DNA from 2 places in the Ancylobacter sp. SL191 genome. Region 2 is predicted to be linked to the other one. Evidence: predicted binding sites of a transcription regulator. Region 2 holds the regulator's gene; the other holds the start of a gene.
The links. Region 2 encodes LexA, which represses DNA repair genes until DNA is damaged. Its sites were predicted from a motif close to TGTTCNNNNTGTGTTCNG; they were not measured.
Positions count from the first base shown of each region.

Region 1: the regulator LexA is predicted to act here: its motif matches at 3,824-3,841, upstream of OU996_RS01630 (PA0069 family radical SAM protein).

Region 1 covers NZ_CP113056.1:356,294-361,742, forward strand. Annotated here, with positions in the region: gene mutY (A/G-specific adenine glycosylase) at 1-252, opposite strand, end outside; gene OU996_RS01615 (DUF721 domain-containing protein) at 368-895, shown strand; gene OU996_RS01620 (DsbA family protein) at 999-1,682, shown strand; gene OU996_RS01625 (VOC family protein) at 1,991-2,509, opposite strand; gene OU996_RS01630 (PA0069 family radical SAM protein) at 2,506-3,801, opposite strand; gene OU996_RS01635 (glycosyl transferase) at 3,920-4,546, shown strand; gene moaB (molybdenum cofactor biosynthesis protein B) at 4,562-5,140, opposite strand; gene OU996_RS01645 (neutral zinc metallopeptidase) at 5,153-5,449, opposite strand, start outside.
Region 2 covers NZ_CP113056.1:3,151,682-3,157,130, forward strand. Annotated here, with positions in the region: gene OU996_RS14275 (ComEC/Rec2 family competence protein) at 1-1,049, shown strand, start outside; gene lexA (transcriptional repressor LexA) at 1,111-1,812, opposite strand; gene atzF (allophanate hydrolase) at 2,025-3,848, shown strand; gene OU996_RS14290 (GntR family transcriptional regulator) at 3,885-4,577, opposite strand; gene hpxZ (oxalurate catabolism protein HpxZ) at 4,678-5,070, opposite strand; gene glp (gephyrin-like molybdotransferase Glp) at 5,118-5,449, opposite strand, start outside.

The sequences.
Region 1 (5,449 bases), 1.9 Mb from region 2:
CGTCGGCCAGCGGGCGAGGAAGCCCTCATAATAGGGCCGCACCGTCACCACCGTGGTCTGCTGCAGCATGATCTCGGAGAGAAACACCCGGTAGGGATCCTGCCGCAGGCCCGGCGCAGCGCGCCAGGGCAGCGTGCGCCGGTGCCGGTCATACCAGGCGAGCAGCAAGGCAGGATCGGGCCGCGCCGCGGGGGCTGGCTCGGTCACGGAGGCGGCGGCGCGGCGGGTGGCTTTATCGGGACGGGCGGGCATGCGATGTTTGGTTCCGGCGGCGCCAAGGTGGGCCGTGCCGATACGCCCGGCAAGCCCCGCCGGACCGCCGTCCCTTGAATTGATGTCCCACCGCCCTCACTGACCGATCGCCCTCATGCCCCCGCGCCGCGCACCACAGCCGCTTGCCGACCTGATCGACGCGACCATCGCCGAGAGCTGCCGCCAGCGCGGCCTCGCCTCGGTGGAAATCGTCACGCGCTGGGCGGACATCGTCGGCGAGGCGCTCGCCGCCCGTGCGGTGCCGATCAAGCTCGCCTGGCCGAGCCGGCAAGACAGCCCGGAGCCGGGCGTGCTGCACATCCGGGTCGAGGGCGGCTATGCCATCGAATTGCAGCATGACGCGCCCGTGGTGATCGAGCGGGTGAACCGCTATTTCGGCTGGCGCTGCATCGGCCGGCTGGCGCTGCGCCAGGGGCCGGTGCCGGTGCGCCGCCCCGTGCGCCCGCGTTTCATTGAGCCGGGCAGCGCGGAATGCGCAGCGGTGGCCGGGCGGCTCGGCGCTTTTGAAGATCCCGCGCTGGCCGAGGCGCTGGCCCGGCTCGGCGCGCTGGTCGCCCGCCGGCGCGCGGCGACGCCCACGCAGCCGGCGCCGGGGGTGCGGCCAATCTTCACGCAGCGGTGACAAGGCGCCTGCCTGCCGTACCGTTGCCATGATCGCGCGCTGCCTGTAGGCGCTAGAGCTCAACGCTGGCCGAGAGGGCCGGCCTTCCCCTCGGAGACCATCCATGATCGATCGCCGCCGCCTCCTCGAAGGGTTGGGTGCCGCCGCCCTCACCGCCGCCGCGCTGGTGGCGCTGGCGAGCCCGGAAAGCCTCGGCGCCGAGCGCTTCTCCTTCATCGGGCGCGCCGAAGCGCAGACCGTCGACATGGCGCAGCTTATGGCGCCGGGCGCCCTGCCCGACAACGTGCTCGGCAAGGCCGACGCGCCGGTGACCATCGTCGAATACGCCTCGATGACCTGCGGCCACTGCGCGCATTTCCACGAGACCACCTATCCGGTGCTCAAGGAGAAATACATCGACACCGGCAAGGTGAAGTTCATCCTGCGCGAATTCCCGCTCGACATCGTCGCCAAGGCCGCCTTCATGCTCGCGCGCTGCGCCGGCGACGGGAAGTACTACCCGATGACCGACACGCTGTTCGAGACCCAGAAGAACTGGGCCTTCACCAACAACCCGGCGCAGGCCCTGCTCGCCATCGCCAAGCAGAGCGGCATGACCGAGCAGCAGTTCAACGCCTGCCTCTCCGACCAGGCGCTGGCCGACAACATCAACAAGATCGCCGAGCGCGGGGCGAAGGATTTCGGCATCGATTCGACGCCGACCTTCTTCATCAACGGCAAGAAGGTCTCCGGCGCGATGAGCCCGGAAGAGCTCGACAAGGAACTCGCCCCGCTGCTGGCGCAGTGACGCCACGGGGCCGCGCCGCCGCAGCCATGAGGCCCGGCGGCGCCAACCCGCCCTGAATGCGAGGCCGCGGCGGGGTAGCCCGCCGCGTTGGCTTATTTGGAAGCTGCATGAGCCTCTCGGGGATTTAGCCGCCCCGGCCTTTACCTCCCCTCATCCCCGGGCTTGACCCGGGGATCCAAAACCCAGCGCCACGCGCGACTGCGGCAAGGCTGGATGCCCGGGTCAAGCCCGGGCATGAGGGCGGGCGTGACGGTCGATATCAGGGCGCGAGGCGCCCCACGTGCCCGGCCTTTTTCAACATCGGGCCCCTACTCCGGCAAGGTGAGCCGTCCGTCGGGGCCGAGGGCGAAGCCGGTATTGTGGGCGATCTCCCAGGGATGGCCGTCGGGGTCGGCGACATAGCCGGCATAGCCGCCCCAGAAGGTCGCCTGCGCGGGGCGCAGCGCCCGCCCGCCGGCGGCCACCGCGCGGATCAGCGTCGTGTCCACCTCGGCGCGGCTCGCCCGGTTGCAGGCCAGCACCACGCCGCCGAACTGACCGGCCCGGCCAGCGATCATGCCGGCATCGGTGGCAAGCTCGTGGCGCGGGTAGAGCGAGAGCACCACCGTGCCGCAGGCGAAAAAGGCGACGCCCTCGGCCTGCCGCACCCGGCGCTCGAGCCCCAGCGCCTCATAGAAGGCGATGGCGCGAGCGAGCTCGGCGACGCCCAGCGTCACCAGCGAGAGCGCCAGCGGCGGCACGGCACGCGCCGTGCCCGCCCCCACCGTGGCGCCCTCGGTCGCCTTGAGCGCGGCGACCTTCAGCCCCTGCATCGCCGCGCCGATCATGCGCTCTCTCCGAATAGCGACAATTGCTCGCCCTTCTGCGGCGGGCGGTGGAAATGGCGCGTGGTCAGCCGCAGATGGCGCCGGTTGAGGCCGAGCCGCTCGCTGGCGATCTCGAAGCGGCGGGCGAGCGTCCAGGCATAGGGCCCGCTGCCGGTCATGCGCTGGCCAAAGGCGGAGTCATATTCCTTGCCGCCATGCAGTTCCTTGAGCAGCGACAGCACATGACGGTAGCGATCCGGGAAATGGGCGAGCAGCCATTCCTTGAACAGGTCACGGATTTCCAGCGGCACGCGCAGCATGACATAGCCGGCCTCCTGCGCGCCCGCCGCCACCGCGGCGTCGAGGATGCGCTCCATCTCCGCGTCGGTCACGGCGGGAATGACCGGCGCGACCAGAACAGCCGTCGGCACCCCCGCCTCGCTGAGCCGGCGCACCGCCTCGAGGCGCCGCTGCGGCGTGGCGGCGCGCGGCTCCATGATGCGGGCGAGCTTGTGGTCGAGCGTGGTGATGGACAGCGCGACCTTGACCAGCCCGCGCTCGGCCATGGGCGCGAGAATGTCTAGATCGCGCAGCACCAGCGCCGATTTCGTGACAATGCCGACCGGATGGCCGAAATCGCGGAGCACTTCGAGGATGCGGCGGGTGAGGCGCCATTCCTTCTCGATGGGCTGATAGCCGTCGGTGTTGATGCCGAGCGCGATGGTGCGCGGCTCATAGCCGGGCTTCGCCAGTTCCTTGGCCAGCAACTCGGGGGCGTCGGGCTTGGCGAACAGCTTGGTCTCGAAATCGAGCCCAGCGGACAGGCCCTGATAGGCATGGGTCGGCCGGGCGAAGCAGTAGACGCAGCCATGCTCGCAGCCGCGATAGGGGTTGATCGAGCGATCAAAGCCGACATCGGGCGAATCATTGCGGGTGATGATGGTGCGCGGCTTTTCCACCGTCACGCTGGTGCGGAAGGCCGGCAGATCATCGAGGCTCTGCCAGCCATCGTCGAAGGCTTCGCGCGCCGTCGGCTCGAAGCGGCCGGCAGCGTTGGAGAGCGCGCCGCGTCCGCGCCGGCGCTCGCCCTCGACAAAGCGGGCCTGCGGCGGCACGGGAGGCGCAATGTCGATCTCGGAAAGGCCGGTGAGGTCGCGCCCCGCCGCCTCGCAGGCGGCGCGCTCAGCGGCCTCGCGCTCCTCCACCAGCCGCCCGAGATGACGCGGCGTGGCGCGGGACTTGCGCGCGGGCGGCGCGCCGGCGGTAACCGCGGCAGGACGGTCCGGAGAGGGGGAGGAGGTGCGCTGTTCCATGGGTGATTTTTAGTCTCCTCATGAGAACATATCAAGAACATATGTCGAAAAGTGACGGAGGGCGCTATACGCCCCGGATGTGGTGCTATAGGCAGAACGTCGCTCGCCCAAAACCCTTATGCGCCAATCCATAGCGCGTTCCGTCGAGGTGCTCTGCCGCGTGATCTCGATCGTCATTCCCACGACCGAAACCGCCAGTTTCCTCATCCCGACCCTCGCCGCGCTGGTACCGGGCGCCGCCGCCGGCGTGGTGCGCGAGGTTCTGCTGGTGGATGGGCGCGAATCGGCGGATGTGGCGGAGATCGCGGACGCGGCAGGCTGCGAATATCTGCGCGGCCCGGCCGATCTCGGGGCACGCCTGCGCCTCGGCGCGGCGACGGCGCGCATGCCCTGGCTGATGTTCCTCCAGCCGGCGGGCCTTGCTCAGGAAGGCTGGACGCGCGAGGTGCGCGGCTTCATCGACCAGGTCGAGCGCATGGGCGCGCTGGACCGTCGCGCGGCGACCTTCCGCTTGGCACTGGACGGGTTCGGCGTCGCCCCCCGGCTGAAGGAAGCGGCGGCGGTGGCGCGCTATGCGCTGACCGGCCGGGCGCGGCCCGAGCAGGGGCTGCTGATCCATCGCCGCTTCTATGAAGCGCTGGGCGGTCATGAGGCGGGCGGGCAGTCCCCGCGCCGGCTCGCCGCCCGCATCGGGCGCGGAAGGCTGGTGCTGCTGCGCTCGCAGATGCTGCTGCCGGAAGGCTGAGCCTCCCGCCAGGTCTCAGGAGGCGCGCAGCTTGCCGCGCTTCAGGTGCTCGTCGAGCCGGGGCAGGATTTCCACGAAATTGCAGGGCTTGTGACGGATGTCGAGCTGCTGGGCGAGGATACCGTCCCAGCCATCGCGGCAGGCGCCGGGCGAGCCGGGCAGGCAGAAGATGTAGGTCGCGTTCGCCGTGCCGGCGGTGGCGCGGCTTTGCAGCGTCGAGGTGCCGATCTTCTGGAAGGAGATCATGTGGAACACGGTCGAGAAACCCTCCATGCGCTTCTCGAACAAGGGTTCCACCGCCTCCGGCGTCACATCGCGGCCGGTGAAGCCGGTGCCGCCGGTGGTGATGACCACGTCGATGGCCGGATCGGCGATCCACGCCGCTACCCGCCCGCGAATGGCTTCTACGTCATCCGTCACGATGGACCGGGCGGCGAGGCGATGGCCGGCACCCTCCAGCCGCTCCACCAGCGTGTTGCCCGAGCGGTCATCGGCCAGCGTGCGGGTATCGGAGATGGTGAGCACCGCGATGGCGAGCGGGATGAAGGCTTTCTCGGAAAGGGCCTTGTCGGACGTCTCGCTCGCGGCGCTCATGCGGCCTGATCCTCAGATGCTGCGGCTGTCGAAGGCGTTGCACTGCTTCATCGAGCCGGTGTCCAGTCCCCGCTTGAACCAGCGCGTGCGCTGGGCGGAGGTGCCGTGGGTAAAGCTGTCGGGCACGGCATAGCCCCGCGCCTGTTTCTGCAACCGGTCATCGCCGATGGCGGAAGCGGCGTTCAGCGCCTCCTCAATATCGCCGTCCTCAAGAATGCGCCACTGTGCGTTCGCGTGATGCGCCCACACGCCGGCGAGGCAGTCGGCCATCAGCTCGACGCGGACGGAGAGCGCGTTCGCTTCAGTGCG
Region 2 (5,449 bases):
TCGCGCTGGCGCCGCTGCGCGACCGGCCGGACATACTGGTCGACCGCGAGGGGCGGACGGTGGCGGTGCGCCAGAGCGACGGGCGACTGGCGCTGATGGGCGACCGTGATCGCGGCCTTACCGGCCGCTTCGTCGTCGAGCAATGGCTCAGTGCCGAGGGCGAACGCGCGCGCCTCGAGGATCCGAGCCTGACGCAGGCGGCGCGCTGCGATCCGCTGGGCTGTACGCTGCGCCTGGCGGGCGGCGAGATCGTCGCCTTGTCGCGCCACCGCGCCTCATTGGAGGAGGACTGCCGGCGCGTGGGGCTGCTGATCACCACCGAGGCGCCGCCCCATGACTGCGCGGCGCAGGTGCTGCGCATCGATCCACGACGGCAGACCTCGGCGCTGGCGCTGTACCGCGATGAGGTCGGGCCGGAACCCGCGGCAATGGCCGGGCTCACCGGCCTTGCTGATGCCGAAGATGGTATCACTGACGATGAAGATGGTGGCCCGCGCGGGGGGGGCGGCGCTCCCGTTGAGGGACCGGCGGAGACGACGGCTCACATTCTGGCGCGCAGCATGGTCGAGCAGACGCAGCATCCTTCGCCGCAGAGCGCAGCGGAGAGCGGAGTGCGTGCCTCTGTCGACGCTCGCGCCAGAGGCACTCCTCAAGGGGGCGCCCCCGGCAGCGCGCCGGCGAGTGCCCCCACCGATGCGGCCAACCCTGCGCTGCCTGATGATCGCATATCCCGTCGCACGGAGGCGCCACTCCCGAACGTGAACGAGAGCGCCACGCCACTCTCCACCACTATGCCGCCTGACGACGTACTATCTGGAGCGATGGCGTCTTCAGCCGCGTCGCCGACCGCACCCGGCGCGATCGGTTCGCATCGGCCCCAGCCGTACGCGCCCGTTCTCCGGCCACCGTCACCTCTGGCGACGGCACCTGAACGGCCTACCGCACCACCACACGAACCGAGACCAAAGGTCCTCTGGCGGGTGATCGACTCCCGCCCACCGGATGGCGCCCGGCCGTGGCTGCCAGCGGCACTGCCTCCACGCCGGTGAGACGCGACGAGCCGGTCGATGCCGGTCCACGAGCCGCTCCCGGAAACGCGGCCGTTCCCGCTCAGTAGCGCCGGAACAGCGCGACGAGACGGCCCTGGATCTGCACCCGGTCGGGGCCGAAGATGCGGGTCTCATAAGCCGGATTGGCGGCCTCCAGCGCGATGGAGGCGCCTTTACGGCGCAGGCGTTTCAGCGTGGCGTCCTCATCATCGATCAGCGCCACCACGATATCGCCGGTGCTGGCGGTATCGGATTTGCGGATCAGCGCGAGATCACCGTCGAAGATGCCGGCCTCGATCATCGAATCACCGCGCACCTCAAGGGCGAAATGCTCGCCGCCCGAGAGCATTTCCGGCGGCATGTTGATCGTGCTGTCGGGCGACTGGATGGCGGAGATGGGTGAGCCGGCGGCGATGCGGCCGACAATGGGGATGGCCACCGGGCGCCGGGAATCCTCCTCCACAGCGGCAGAGGGAAGCTTCACCCGCCCAAGGCTGCCCTCGATGACATTCGGCGCAAAGGCGGCGCGCGCGGGGCGGGACTGCGCGTCTTCCGGCAGGCGGAGTACTTCGAGCGCGCGTGCCCGGTTGGGCAGGCGGCGGATGAAGCCGCGCTCTTCCAGCGCCGTGATCAGGCGGTGAATGCCCGATTTCGACCGCAGGTCCAGCGCCTCCTTCATTTCCTCGAAGGAGGGGGGCACGCCGTCCCTTTTCAGGCGTTCGTCGATGAAGAGCAGCAGCTCGTGCTGTTTGCGGGTGAGCATCGATCCCGATCCGTCTGTAGGGCGCCCGAGGGCCGTTAAGCGAAACAAATCACGAACAAACACTATCCGTTCTTTGTGTGTTCCACAACGGGGAATTCTCGCCCTGCCGCAACTCTGGCGCGCGACAGACAGGTCGGTTATCTGTATGCAATGGCCCAGATATTGCCTAATGCCTATGCATAGTCCTGCGTGCAGCACGAAAGGCGCGAGTCGTGATCGGAACCATAGCTGACATTGTCGCCGCCCACCGCGCGGGGCGGGCCCGGCCGGCGGAAACGGTGGCGCGGGCGCGGGCACTTATCGTGGCGCATGGCGATCCGGCGGTGTTCACGGCGCTGGTCGACGATGCCGGCATCACGACCCAGCTCGCGCGGCTGGAGGGCGCCGACCCCGCCCAGATGCCGCTCTACGGCGTGCCCTTCGCGGTGAAGGACAACATCGACGTCGCCGGCCTGCCGACCACCTGTGCCTGCCCGGACTATGCCTATCCAGCCACGCGCGACGCGGCGGCGGTGGCGCGGCTGCGCCGGGCGGGGGCGATCATCCTCGGCAAGACCAATCTCGACCAGTTCGCCACCGGGCTCAACGGCACGCGCTCACCCTATGGCACGCCGCGAAATCCCGTGCGCGATGATCTGGTGCCGGGCGGGTCGAGCTCCGGCTCGGCGGTTGCGGTCGCGGCGGGGCTCGTGGCCTTTGCGCTGGGGACGGACACGGCGGGGTCCGGCCGCGTGCCAGCGGGGCTGAACAATATTGTCGGTCTGAAGCCCAGTCTCGGCCTTGTCTCGACGCGCGGCGTCGTGCCCGCTTGCCGCTCGCTGGACTGCGTGTCGGTCTTCGCGCTCACGGTGGAAGACGCGCTGCTGGCGACATCGGTGATGGCCGGGCCGGACGAGGATGATCCTTATTCGCGCGTCTTGCCGCTGGGGGGGCTCGCCGGTTTTCCGGCCGGGCCGACGCTCGCCGTGCCGCGCGCGCAGGATCTCGTGACCTTCGGTGACCGCGCCTCGGAGGCGGGGTTCCGCCGCGCCGCCGAGCGCATGGCGCGGCTGGGGGCGCGGCTGGTCGAGATCGACCTCACACCGTTCTTCGAGACGGCGCGGCTGCTTTATGAGGGGCCGTGGGTGGCGGAGCGCTACGCGGCGGTCGGCGCCTTTCTCGAATCGCGGCCGGCCTCGGTGCATCCGGTGGTCGCCGGCATCATCGAGCAGGGCCGCCATTTCAGCGCCGTCGAGGCATTTCGTGGGCAGTACCGGCTGGCGGAGCTTAAGGCGCAGGTGCGGGCGGCGCTTGCCGGCATCGACGCCCTGATGGTGCCGACCATGCCGACGGTCTTCACCGTCGCGCAGATGCAGGCCGAGCCGGTGCGCTGCAACAGCCAGCTCGGCGTCTACACCAATTTCGTCAACCTGCTCGATATGTGCGGCCTCGCCGTGCCGGCGGAGATTCGCGCGGATGGCGCGCCGGCGGGCATCACCCTGCTGGCGCCGGCGGGGCAGGACGCCCATCTCGCCGCGCTCGGCGCTGCCTTCCATCGCGACACCGGGCTGACGCTCGGCGCGACCGGAGCCGCTCATCCTGCCGCCTCCACCGCCATGCCCGCCCCGGCGCCCGGCTATGTGGCGGTCGCCCTGTTCGGGGCGCATCTGTCCGGCCTGCCGCTCAATGGCGAGCTGGTCGAGACCGGCGGGTTGTTCATCCGCGAGGCGCGCACAAGCCCGGATTATCGTCTCTTCCTTCTGCCGGAGGGCCGGGTGCGCCGGCCCGGCCTGCTGCGCGGGGGCGCGGGTTCCGGCGGGCGCATTGCCTGTGAGGTCTGGGCGCTGCCGGAAGCCGCCTTTGGGCGGCTGGTGGCGGGCATCCCTGCGCCGCTTGGCATCGCCACGGTAACGCTGGAGGACGGCACGTCGGTGAAGGGCTTCGCCATGGAGGCCGCTGCTGCACCAGCGGCGCGCGACATCACCAGCTTCGGCGGCTGGCGCGCCTTTTTGGCGGATGAGGCGGCGCGGCGCGGGCTTCTGGCGCCGGCGGGCTGAGAAGCCGAATCAGCTGGCGCCGGTAAGCGCCTGAAATCAAACGGTCTGAGCGTATTGCTCGTAGGCGTCGTGGACGATGGTGATGTGCGAGCGCATGGCAGCAGCGGCGGCGTCCCGCTCGCCACGCAGCACGGCGGTGACCACCCGTTCATGCTCGCGATGGGACAGGGCAAGACGGCCGAGCGCGTGGAACTGGGCGCGCCGAAAGGGCGAGAGGCGCCGGCGCGTGCCGACGGTGATCTCCACCAGATAGTCGTTATGGCTGCCGGCATAGAGCGCGGCATGGAACTGCTCATTGGCCTCGCGATAGGCGGGGAAGTCGCCGGCTCGCATCATGTCGCCCATGCTCTGGTGAAGCTGGTCGAGCTGCCGGCGCTCCGCCGGGGTCATGGCCAGCGCCGCGAGGCCGGCGCAGAGCGCCTCCAGTTCCGCCATCACGTCGAACATATCCTGCAGCCGCTCAAGGCTGGGACGCGCGACCACGGCGCCGCGATGCGGACGGGCATCGACCAAGCCCGAGGCGGCGAGCTCGCGCAGCGCCTCGCGCACCGGGGTACGGGACACACCGAATCGCGCGGCCAGCACCGTCTCGTCCAGCGCCGTGCCGGGGGGTAAGCGGCCGCGGGTGATCTCGTCGGCGAGCTGGAGCCGCAATTCCTCGGCGCGGGTAACCCGCTTGCGGGCCTCGGAAAGGGGGCCGGCGACCGGCGGCATCACGGCAAGGGACATCGGGCTCAACAACCAGAAGGACAGGCGTGCCGGGACGATGAAGGACGGCGACATGCCGAAGCTAGCATGATGCGCCCGGCCCGTCGCGCGGCGTGCGGCGTCATCCTTCGTCGGGATCGGCGATGATGCTCACATGCGCCGCGACGACCTTCCAGCCCTCGGGCGTGCGCATCCAGGTCTGCATCTGCCGGCCGATACGCCCGGGCATGACAGGACGGCGGAACAGGGTGGACGCCACCGCCATGTCGCGGCCATAGGTGGTGATGACCGTCTTCTCCAGCGTCCGTTCAAGCCCATGCGGCGAACGCGCCTTGCGGAACGCCCGGATGGCCTCGATGCCGTAGAGATTCTCGCCATTGCCGTAGCGAATGGTGGTCGGATCGGCCCAGAACAGCGCGTCGAGCCCGGCAACATCGTTGCTCACCAGCGCCTGCTCATAACGGCCGAAGGCGGCTTCGACCTCGGCCTTCACGTCGGGAAGATTGATGTCCATGGAGTGCCCCTTCTGACGGTTCAGAACATCGCGTGCGGCCTGCCGGGTCAATCCTCGAGCGGCAGAATCTCGCAGGGCTCGCCCGCCTTCGCCGCCGGCGCGTGCGGCTGGCGCACCAGCAGCACGTCGGCGCGGGCGAGCACGGAGAGCATCGAGCTGTCCTGTACGGGAAGCGGTCGCACCAGCGGCAGGCCGCACTCCTGGCCGACGATCTGCGCCCGCTGGAAATCCATGCGCATCTCGTTGGCCTTGATGTCAGTGGCGAGGCGCGCCGGCTTCAGCGGCACGCGGGGCGGCACGTCAATTCCCTGCAGGGCTTTGAGCAGCGGCACGAGATAGAGCAGGGCGCAGACATGGGCCGAGACCGGGTTGCCGGGCA